2 regions of the Streptomyces sp. NPDC091282 genome follow, and region 1 is predicted to be linked to the other one. Evidence: riboswitches for the same ligand, from Rfam matches in the RefSeq annotation. Region 1 holds a riboswitch; the other holds the start of a gene.

Region 1 (5,621 bases):
GTCTATGGCGGTACGCCGTTGGCAGAAGAGCAGCTCACGCTCAACTTCCGAGAAGCATCCTCCGCGGTGATCTACAGCGAGGACTCCGGGGACGACCGTCGGCCACTCCCAGTCGGCGAAGAGCACGACGACACAGATGGTCTGTGCTGACTTGGGCGCAGACACGGAAGCGCCCCGGTGAGCGTCAGGGCTCGTCCGGGCCTCGCAGGGTCACTGTTCGCAGGCTTGTGCCTCGCGGCCTGTACGGGCCGGTGCAGGACGGCCTTGATGGCTTCCCGGACGGTTGGCACGTTCCTGATGTGGGGCTGCTGGTGGTGCACCGGTTGTAGGCGATTTGCCTTGCGCTCGCGCAGTAGCAGCCACTGACCTCAAATCGGCGCCGCCTGAGCGCGCGGCTGGTCCGTGTTGTGGGAGACGATCTTCAGTCCAGGGCATGATATAGCCTCTGACCTGGACATTTTCCTTGCCTGCCAATACCGGCTGTGGGTATTGCCACACAGTGGGTGGCAGATCGTCCCGCTAGGGTCTGTTCACTGCCTACAAAATCACCGGAGGAGCCATGGCGTTCGGCTGGATCGACGAACAGGCGGAACTCCGCCGCCGCGCCGGACTGGTACGGACCCTGCGCCCCCGCCCCGCCGATTCCCCGCTGCTGGACCTGGCGAGCAACGACTACCTGGGCCTCGCCCACCACCCCGAGGTCACCGAGGGCGCGGCGGCGGCGGCCAGGACCTGGGGCGGCGGCTCCACCGGCTCCCGGCTGGTCACCGGCACCACCGAACTCCACACCGAGCTGGAGCGCGAGCTGGCCGATTTCTGCGGGTTCGAGGCGGCCCTGGTCTTCTCCTCCGGCTACGCCGCCAACCTCGCCGCCGTCACCACCCTCGGCCCGCACGGCTCCCTGATCGTCTCCGACGCGCTCAACCACGCCTCCCTGATCGACGGCTGCCGGCTGGCCCGGGGCACCACGCAGGTCGTCGGGCACGCGGCCCCGGACGCCGTCCGCAAGGCGCTCGGGACGCACGAGGGGCCCGCCGTCGTCGTCTGCGACACGGTGTTCTCGGTGGACGGCGACGCGGCGCCGCTGGCCGCGCTGGCCGAGGCGTGCCGGGAGCGCGGTGCCGGGCTGCTCGTGGACGACGCGCACGGGCTGGGCGTGCTCGGGGACGGCGGGCGGGGCGCGCCGCAGGCGGCCGGGCTGGCCGGCGCCGACGACGTGGTGGTCACGGTGACCCTGTCCAAGTCGCTGGGCAGCCAGGGCGGGGCCGTGCTCGGCCCGGCACGGGTCGTCGACCATCTGGTGAACGCGGCCCGGACCTTCATCTTCGACACCGGCCTGGCGCCGGCCGCGGCGGGCGCGGCGCTGGCGGCGCTGCGGCTGCTGCGCCGGGAGCCCGAACGCGCGGAGCGGGCCCGTGCGGTCGCCGCCGAACTGCACGCACGGCTGACCGCCGCGGGTCTGGAAGCGGTGCGTCCGGACGCCGCGGTGGTCTCCGTGCGGGCCCCGTCCCCGGAGGGGGCCGTGCGGTGGGCGGCCGCCTGCCGTGCGGCAGGCCTGGCCGTGGGCTGTTTCCGCCCGCCGTCCGTGCCGGACGGCGTGTCGCGGCTCAGGCTGACCGCCCGTGCGGACCTCTCCGGGGCCGAGATCGAACGCGCTGTACAGGTGATCGGTGAGACACGACCATGAGTCGGCGTGACACGGCCGGGTCCTGACCGAATGCGGATACGGAGTGGGTCACGTACCGATCAGCAGGTGAGCGCCGACACGAAACCCGCCCAGCTCCCGGGGGAGAAGAGCAGCGCGGGTCCGGCCGGGTCCTTGGAGTCGCGCACGGCGAGCAGTCCGGTCAGCCGACCGGAGCGCGGCCGTGCCGTCTCCACGCAGTTGTTCGCTCCGGTGCTGTAGCTGCTGCGCAGCCACCGCAGTCCGTGCAGATCGGCACTTGAAGGTACGTTCCGAGGCAGTGCAGTCATGGTGCCTCCTTACGCGCCGTCACCTATCCCGGCGATGTAATCCAACGAGTCCTCGGGCGAAAGGGCGTGGATCTGAAGGGTGTTGAAGGCCTCCGTGTAGGTCTGGAGGTCTTCTTTCCGTTCGAGGTAGAGGCTACTCGTCAACTGGTCGAGAACAACAACATCCAGATCAGAAGTGCTCGGAAATGAGAAGATTACGAAAGGGCCGGTGATGCCGATATGGGCTCCGGCCGAGAACGGCAGCACCTGGAGCCGTACTTGGGGCAACCGCGCCGCCTCCAGCAGCCGTTCCAGCTGTCTCGCCATCACGCCAGGACCGCCGACCTCCCGGCGCAGCACCGCCTCGTCCAGGACCGCGCTCAGCTCCAGCGGCGGACGGTTGCGCAGCACGTCCTGCCTGGCCAACCGCACTTCCACGAGGGCGTCCAGGGCCTCGTCGTCGAGCCCGTCCACGGCCGCCCTGGTCACGGCACGCGCGTACTCCGGGGTCTGCAGCAGCCCCGGCACGACCGAGGTCTCCAGCGTGCGCATCGCGCCGGCCTGCGACTCCAGACTGATGAAATCCCGGTAGGTGGGCGGCAGTACGCCGCGATAGGCGTGCCACCAGTGGTGCCGCCCCGCGGTGTCCTCCGACCCCGCCAACACCAGCAGCAACTCCCGCAGTTGCCCCTCGACCACGCCGTAGGCGTCCAGGAGTAACCGCACATCGGCCGGTTTCACACCGCTGGCGCCGGTCTCGATCCGGCTCACTTTCGACTGGTGCCAGCCCACCAGACGGGCGGCCTCGCCGCTCGTGAGGCCGGCACCGGTGCGCAGTGAGCGCAGCTCGGCACCCAGTTTCCGGCGGCGCACCGCGGGACCGTTCTGCATGGGCTACTCCTTACTCCTTCCGGGCCGCCCGAATACGCTCTGGGGTCGCAGAGTTCACCGCATCGAGCGACAGATATATGCATATCTTGGTGGATCGCTCCCCTGACCGTCCCGGCAATGGCAGTCTGGCGGAGAAGCACCAGTCCGGGACCGTACTCGAACCATCCGCACCGTGTCGGACCACGGTCCCGTGGGAAAGGGACGACGTCGCCATGGCAGACCACCTGGAAGCATCCATCACTCTGCCGAGCGATCCCGCCTCGGTCTCCGTGGCCCGCTCCTACGCGCTGGGCACCCTCGCGGAATGGGGTCTGCCGCCGGAGACGGAGACCGCGGACACCATCCGCCTCATCGTCTCCGAACTCGCCACCAACGCGGTCCAGCACACCTTCGGGCAGTCGCCGACCTTCACGCTGGACCTCGTCCTGGACCGGGACGAACAGCTGCGCATCGGCGTCACCGACAGCCATCCGCGCTTCCCGAAGAGACTCCCGGCCGCGGTCCAGCAGGACAACGGACGGGGCATGGTGATCATCCGCTGGCTCACCGCGGAGTGCGGCGGCAAGCTCCGGGTGCGCCCCACCCGGGAAGGCGGCAAGACCGTCTTCATCGAACTGCCCTGGACGGTCCCGGCCGGCACGGTCACCACGGCCGGCCGGCAGGAACCGTAGCCCCGAGTTCCCGCCGGCCGACCGCGGGCCGGGTCAGCTGACCCGGCCGTACCAGACGCTGCGCGTCCAGATCTTCTGCAGCTTCACCACGTCCCCGGTCTTCGGGGCGTGCCAGATCCGTCCCTTCCCGGCGTAGATGCCGACGTGGTACACGCTGGAACCCGAATGGAAGAAGACCAGGTCCCCGGCCTTGCGGCTGCCGGCCGAGATGTGACGGGTCCTGTTGTACTGCTGGGCCGCCGTACGCGGGAGCTTCTTGCCCGCCTTCTTGAACGAGTACAGCGTCAGCCCGGAGCAGTCGAACCGGTTCGGTCCGGTGGCACCCCAGCTGTAGGGCGACCCCTTCTTCGAGGCCGCTACCTGAAGAGCCCTGGTCGCTATCGTGGCGGCCGAGGCGTCCGCGGCGACGCCAGGGATCACGATGGAGCCGCCCACGGCGGCGATGGTGAGCGCCGAGGCCGTGCCGGCCCGTGCCATCAGCGACGGGACACGATTGAGCGCAGTCATGCGCAACCCTTCGTCAGCCGCCTGTGAAGGATGACCTGTCGGATTCGGGCTGGCGAAGTTGCCCGGCCGTGTCGCCACGGCTTCACCCCAAGGGCTGCGCGGCCCGGTCATGGTGCGACCGTGCCGGCGACCCGTCGTGCTCGGGTCCTCCACTCCTGCCGATCCACTTCCGTCGACCGGTCATCCGGGCGGCGGCAGGACTCGGCGTCCGCACGGATCGCCCCGCCGCTGTGGCGGGGGCTTGTCGTCAGACAGGGATCTTCACTTACGCGTGTCCGAAAATCCCAACGGAATCGGGGATTTGTGGGGTTACTCACCACCCACCCGTTCGGGTGGACAGGGGTGTGTTCGAATACCAGTCAACTGCCGTACGTAGCCCCGGACCTGCACCGAAGCCCTCCGAGAGCCCCTCCGTGCGCGCATCTTGAGCGGCCCCGGCGGTCAGGTAAAACCACGCCGCACTCGGCCGAACAGCCGTAACTCCACTGGGTCGTTTCAACTCGGCCCCGGCCGGAGGGCGGACGCGTCCCACCGGACGTCGGCGGGCATCACGGTACGCAGTCGGGCGGGAGTGCGACGCGCGCGGTCCGGCGCTCGCCGTCGAGCACCCGCAAGGCCCGTGCCAGCGTGTCCCCGTGGAGCTCCGTCTCGCCCCGCCGGTGCATCAGGGCGAGGGCGTCGCGCAGCTCGGCCGCCGCGCGCACCAGCGCCTGCGCGGCGCGCAGCCCGCGGTAGGTGTCCTCGTTCTGCGCCGGGTTGATACGGCCCAGCAGGTCGACCACGTCCAGGTACCGGTCGATCAGCTCGCCCTCGGCGCGGGTCAGCGCGGGCAGCGGCGGCAGTTCGGGAGGCGGCATCCCCCGCTCACCCCGCGTCCTGGCCGGGCGAGCGCCTGCGGCCGGGCACGATCCGGTCCACCAGCCCGTAGGCCAGCGCCTCCTGCGCGTCCAGCACCAGGTCCCGCTCCAGATCCCGGTGGACCCGGTCCGGTGTCCGTCCGGTGTGCCGGACGAGCATCTCCTCCAGGAGCGCGCGTGTCCGCTCCAACTCCGCCGCCCGGATGACCAGATCACTCGGCCGGCCCTGCACCGGTTCCGGCAGCGACGGCTGCTGGAGCACGACGCGCGCGCCCGGCAGCGCGTACCGCTTGCCCGGGGTGCCGGCCGCGAGCAGCACCGCGGCCGACGCCCCGGCCTGTCCCAGGCAGATCGTCTCCACGTCGCAGGTGACGTACTGGACGGTGTCGTAGATCGCGGTCATGGCGCTGAACGAGCCGCCGGGGGAGTTGATGTACAGCGAGATGTCCCGGTCCGGGGCCGCGTGTTCCAGGTACATGAACTGGGCCATGACGTCGTTGGCCGAGATCTCGTCGACGGGTGCGCCCAGAAGGACGATCCGTTCCTCCAGCAGCTTGGCGTACGGGTCCAGGGTGCGCTGCCCGGCGCCGGTGCGTTCGGTGAACTCGGGCAGGACGTGGCGGGCGGACGGTCGGGTCATGACGTACCCCTCCTCGCGGCTGAGCTGTCTCAGCGGCCGAAGTCTCGGTAAGAAACGTACAGGACGTACAGAACTCCGGGAGGGTGCCGGACCGGGATTCCG
Region 2 (5,621 bases), on a different contig from region 1:
GGCGCTGTCCCCGCCGCCGCTGCGCCGCACCTTGTAGCGGCGGTGCTTGGCGTTGGACTCCAGGTAGTCGGCGAGGATCGCGTCCCGCTCCACGCCGAGCGCGAGGAGGGTCACGGCTATCGAGACGCCGGCCCGGTCCTTGCCGGCCGCGCAGTGCATCAGCGCCGGGACGCTGTCCTCGGCGAGGTCGTGCAGCACGCGGGAGTGCTCCTCGGTGCGGTCCCTGACGATCGTGCGGTACGAGGTGACCATCCGGTGCGCGGCCTTGCCGTCTCCGAGGAGTCCGCGCAGCTGCTCGGTGTCGCCCTCGCGGACCATCGTCCAGAACTCGGCGCCGTGCGCCGGGTCGGTCAGCGGCAGGTTCAGATTCCGGACGCCGGGCAGCTCGACGTCCGGGCCCTCCAGCTTCTGGTCGGCCGCGTTGCGGAAGTCGAAGATCGTGTGCAGGCCGAGGGAGGCCAGGAACTGCGCGTCCTGCTCCGTCGCGTGCGCCAGGTGCCCGCTGCGGAAGAGCACGCCGTGCCGGACCCGGCGCCCGTCCACGGTCGGCAGGCCGCCCACGTCGCGGAAGTTGCGTACCCCGGCCAGCTCGGGCTCGGTCGACGGGACCTGCTGCGTCACGGGGGCTCCTCCCGGCCGGTCCCGTCGGCGCTGCTCGCCGACGGGCACTGGATCGACCATACGACATCGGTTTCCGCGGGCAATGAGTTGTCCACAGCCGTTGCCTCCGGGGCCCCGCGCCCTTGATGATGTTGGTGCTTGAGCGGATCTGTTGGCACCTGTGTGAGGTTTCTCGTGGTGGACATCGCGGACAACGGTCGTACCTGGCTCCTGTCGGGCCCGGGCAGCAGCTACGCGCTGCACCTCACGGAGGACGACGAGCTGCTCCACCTGCACTGGGGCCCGAGGATCGGGCTCGCCGACGCCGAGCAGCTCAGCACCCGGGCGCTGCCCGGCTACTGGCCCTTCGAGTCCCCGCTGGACGGCCGCGAGGAGTACCCCGTCGAGGGCGGCCCGCGGTTCGTCCGCCCCGCGCTGTCCGTGCGCACCGAGGAGCGCCGCGGCACCGAGTGGACCTTCGAGTCGTACGAGACGGACGAGGGCACCGGCGCGGACGGTGACGGACTGCGGCTGCGGTTCAAGGACGCGGGGATCCTCCTCACCCTGCACTACCGGATGCGCGGCGACGTCGTCGAACGCTGGGTCACCGTCGACAACCGGGCTCACGCGCCCCTGGAGCTGCTGCGGGCCGACCCGGCCGCCTGGACGCTCCCGGACCGCGAGGGCTGGCGCCTGTCCCAGCTGCACGGCCGGTGGGCCGCCGAGTCCCGCCTCACCCGCGCCCCGCTCACCTACGGCGAGAAGGTGATCGGCAGCCGCCGCGGCCACACCGGCCACCAGCACCTGCCCTGGGTCGCCCTCGACACCGACGCCACCGAGGAGCGCGGCGAGGTCTGGGGCTGCGCGCTGGGCTGGTCCGGCTCCTGGCGGATCGCCGTCGCCCAACTGCCCGACGCGCGCGTGCAGATCACCGGCGGCGCCGGCTACGACGACTCGGGCCTGCTCATGCTGGCCGAGGGCGAGTCGTACACCAGCCCGGTCTTCGCGGGCCTGTGGAGCGAGGGCGGTTTCGGCGGCGCGAGCCGTGCCTGGCACGCCTACCAGCGCGCGTACGTCATCCCGGACGCCGAGCGGGACCGGCCGGTGCTGTTCAACTCCTGGGAGGCCACCACCTTCGACATCTCCGAGGAGCAGCAGGCCGTCCTCGCCCGGCGGGCCGCCGCGATCGGCGTCGAGCTGTTCGTGGTCGACGACGGCTGGTTCGGCGCCCGGACCAGCGACCGCGCGGGCCTCGGTGACTGGACGCCCAACCCGGACCGCTTCCCCGAGGGCCTGAAGCCCCTCGCGGACCACGTGCACGCCCTCGGCATGCAGTTCGGCATCTGGGTCGAGCCCGAGATGGTCAACGCGGACAGCGACCTGTACCGCGCGCACCCCGACTGGGTGCAGTTCCAGCAGGGACGCAGGCGCACGGAACTGCGCAATCAGCTCGTCCTCAACCTCGCCCGCGAGGACGTCCGGGAGTACCTGTGGGAGCAGCTGGACACCCTGCTGTCCAGCGCTCCGATCGACTACGTGAAGTGGGACTTCAACCGCTGCTTCACGGACGCGGGCTGGCCCGGCGAGCCGTACCCGCAGCGGCTGTGGGTCGACCACGTCCGCGGGCTGTACGCCCTGATCGACCGGATCCGGGCGGCCCACCCGGACGTGGCCATCGAGTCCTGCTCGGGCGGCGGCGGCCGGATCGACCTCGGCATCATGAGCCGCACCGACGAGGTGTGGACCTCCGACAACACCGACCCGCTGGACCGGCTCGCCATCCAGCACGGCTTCAGCCAGATCCATCCGGCCCGGGTGATGTCGGCCTGGGTGACCGACAGCCCGAACCACCAGCTCAACGGCCGGGTCAGCAGCCTGCGCTTCCGCTTCGTCAGCTCCATGGCGGGCGCCCTCGGCATCGGCGGCGACCTCTCGCGGTGGACCGAGGACGAGCTGGCGGAGGCCGCCCGCTGGGTGGAGCTCTACAAGGACATCCGGCCCCTGGTGCAGCGCGGCGACCAGTTCCGGCTGCGGCCGCCGGCCGGCGGGCTCAGCGCGGTGCAGTACACCCTGGGCGACGAGACCGTGGTGCTCGCCTGGCTCCAGGCCCAGAGCTACGGCGAGCCGATGCCGGCCCTGCGGCTCCAGGGGCTCGACCCGGCGGCCTCGTACGAGGACCGGGAGACGGGCGAAATACTCCGCGGCGCCGTGCTGTTGCACCACGGGTTGCGCACGGAACTGCGCGGCGACCTGGATGCGACGGTTGTCAGGTTGCGCCGGATCTGAGTCTTATGTCCGAAGTGGCGCCTTCGTTCGTACTAGTTATGGAATAGACGGACGTGGCGGGACGTGCGTGAGGAGCGTCATATTCGTGACCGTCCGTCGTGCGTCATGCTCACGTAATTCCGGTGGCTTTCCCGGGGATTGAGGGTGCGCGAAAGCCGGGAATTCACGGAGAGTGACCGGGAATTCCCATAACGGATCAAGTGAAACCAGGACGGACGGAACCGGGCTCTTGTTCACGTCCCTCCTGCTCGCTTACGTTCACCACGCATCCGGACGGAACGCCGAATCCTGCCGCCGACCGGAGTCCCCACACACACTCACCCGTGCCCGGCAGGAGCGGGGGACCCACCAGGTATGACCGCCTGTTCCGGTTCCCGGGACGGCTAGGGGTGTAGCCACGTCTTCCCGCGTGGCCGGGCAGCTCCAGCCCGAACCCGACAGCTCACCTCGCAGGCGCCGGAGAGGAATGCGTCATGCCCGCGAAGGGTAAGCACCGCCGTCCCAAGTCCCCGCGCCTCACGCGCTCGATGGCCGTCGCCGGAACCGGCGGCGCCGCGCTGGCCCTGCCGCTCATGGGTGCCACCGGCGCCCACGCGGCCACCACGCAGACCGTTTCCGAAAAGGCCGCGCAGTCGATTCCGACCGTCGCGAAGACGGCCGCGCGGAAATCCGCCGCCCAGAATTCCGGCACCGGGAATTCCACGCACCGCGTCTACACCGTGGTCTCCGGCGACTGCCTCGCGAAGATCGCCGACGAGCACGACGTGGCCGGCGGCTGGCAGCGGCTCTACGCCGACAACCGGCAGGCGGTCGGCGCCAACCCCTCGCTGATCCACCCCGGTCTCGAACTCACGCTCGGCGGCCGCCACGCCGCGCCCGACCGCCCGAGCCGGGACTCCCGGCCGGACGCTCCGGCGCCCACCCGGTCCGACACCCCCGCCGCACCGTCCTCGGACCCGGGCTCCTCCTCGGACAACTCCGCGACGGCCGTCTCCGGCTTCACCCTCCCGGTGACCGGCGGCACCCTCGGCACCCGCTACCACGTCGCCGGCAGCATGTGGTCCAGCGGCTACCACACCGGGGTCGACTTCGTCGTCCCGACCGGCACCCCGGTCAAGGCCGTCGGCGAGGGCACGGTGGTCACGGCCGGCTGGGGCGGCGCCTACGGCAACCAGGTCGTCATCCGGCTCGCCGACGGCCACTACGCGCAGTACGGCCACCTCTCCGCGCTCTCCGTCTCGGTCGGCCAGACCGTGACCGAGGGTCAGCAGATAGGCCTCTCCGGCGCCACCGGCAACGTCACAGGCCCGCACCTCCACTTCGAGATCCGGACCACCCCCGACTACGGTTCCGACCTCGACCCGGTCGCCTACCTCCGCTCGAAGGGCGTCACCGTCGGCTGACCCGTCGACACCTGCGAGGCGCCACGCACTCCGAAGGCCGGACCCCTGATCCCCGGGTCCGGCCTTCGGGCGATCGACGCTTCAACGCCCCTGCTCAGAGGCTTATTCCTGGCTTGGTCGACTATTTACAAGTGTCTTATCTCACCGGTCGTCAACCCTTTATTACGGTCGCGTAGGTCACAGTCCGAGGTGAATCATGACCCGACGTGGCAGACGATTCGAAGAGTGACAAGGCATCAGTGATCGGGTCGTACGTGGCGGTGGGGGACAGCTTCACCGAAGGCGTCGGCGACCCCGGCCCCGACGGGGCGTTCGTCGGCTGGGCGGACCGGTTCGCGGTCCTGCTGTCGGACCGGCGGCCCGAGGGCGATTTCGACTACACCAACCTCGCGGTGCGCGGGAGGCTGCTCGACCAGATCGTGGCGGAGCAGTTGCCCAGGGCCGTGGAACTCGCCCCGGACCTGGTTTCCTTCAGCGCGGGCGGCAACGACATCATCCGCCCCGGCACCGACCCCGACGAGGTGGCCGAGCGGTTCGAGCGGGCCGTGGCCCGGCTCACCGAGGCCGTCGGGACGGTCCTGGTGACCACCGGCTTCGACACCCGCGGGGTGCCGGTCCTCAAGCATCTGCGCGGCAAGATCGCCACCTACAACGGCCATGTCCGCGCCGTCGCCGACCGGTACGGCTGCCCGGTGCTCGACCTGTGGTCCCTGAAGACCGTGCAGGACCGGCGGGCCTGGGACGGCGACCGGCTGCACCTGTCTCCCGAGGGGCACACGCGAGTGGCGCTGCGGGCCGGCCAGGTGCTCGGCCTCGACGTGCCGGCCGACCCGGACCAGCCGTGGCCGCCGCTGCCGCCCCGCGGCACCCTGGAGATCCGCCGCGACGACGTGCACTGGGCCCGTGAGTACCTGGTGCCGTGGATCGGCCGGCGGCTGCGCGGCGAGTCCTCGGGCGACCACGTGACCGCCAAGGGGGCGCTGTCCCCGGACGACATCAGGATGCGGATCGCTTCCGTGGCCTGAGGTCACGGAAGCGGATGAGGGGCGGCCCGCGCGCGGGCCGCCCCTCATCCGTCCTGGTCCAGCCCGACCTCGCGCGCCAGCGCCTCGTCGACCCACTCCTGCGCCCGCGCGCGCGACAGGGCGCCCGGGTAGGAGGTGAGCTGCACCGCGAGCCCGTCGAGCAGGGCGGTCAGCCGCAGTGCCGCGGCCGCGGGGTCGGGGCACCGGAACTCGCCGGCGGCCACGCCCTCGGCGACGACCTCGGCGATGGCCGCCTTCCACTGCTGGTCCAGCTGCTTGGCCACGTCCCGCAGGGCGGGCTCGCGCA

The links. Region 1 has a riboswitch for cyclic di-AMP ahead of ACIQOE_RS20075 (C40 family peptidase). Riboswitches for the same ligand answer to the same signal wherever they lie in the genome.
Region 2: linked by a shared signal. The riboswitch ahead of ACIQOE_RS09915 (peptidoglycan DD-metalloendopeptidase family protein) and the one ahead of ACIQOE_RS20075 (C40 family peptidase) in region 1 are both predicted to bind cyclic di-AMP.

Annotation. Positions count from the first base shown of each region.
Region 1 is NZ_JBIVUX010000004.1:234,116-239,736, forward strand. It holds gene ACIQOE_RS20055 (8-amino-7-oxononanoate synthase) at 560-1,687, shown strand; gene ACIQOE_RS20060 (DUF397 domain-containing protein) at 1,747-1,974, opposite strand; gene ACIQOE_RS20065 (helix-turn-helix transcriptional regulator) at 1,984-2,844, opposite strand; gene ACIQOE_RS20070 (ATP-binding protein) at 3,057-3,515, shown strand; gene ACIQOE_RS20075 (C40 family peptidase) at 3,549-4,022, opposite strand; cyclic di-AMP (ydaO/yuaA leader) riboswitch at 4,026-4,239, opposite strand; gene ACIQOE_RS20080 (hypothetical protein) at 4,571-4,879, opposite strand; gene ACIQOE_RS20085 (ATP-dependent Clp protease proteolytic subunit) at 4,887-5,519, opposite strand.
Region 2 is NZ_JBIVUX010000002.1:617,416-623,036, reverse strand. It holds gene ACIQOE_RS09925 (tyrosine-protein phosphatase) at 1-621, opposite strand, end outside; gene ACIQOE_RS09920 (alpha-galactosidase) at 796-2,886, shown strand; cyclic di-AMP (ydaO/yuaA leader) riboswitch at 3,195-3,355, shown strand; gene ACIQOE_RS09915 (peptidoglycan DD-metalloendopeptidase family protein) at 3,360-4,289, shown strand; gene ACIQOE_RS09910 (SGNH/GDSL hydrolase family protein) at 4,529-5,314, shown strand; gene ACIQOE_RS09905 (TetR/AcrR family transcriptional regulator) at 5,359-5,621, opposite strand, start outside.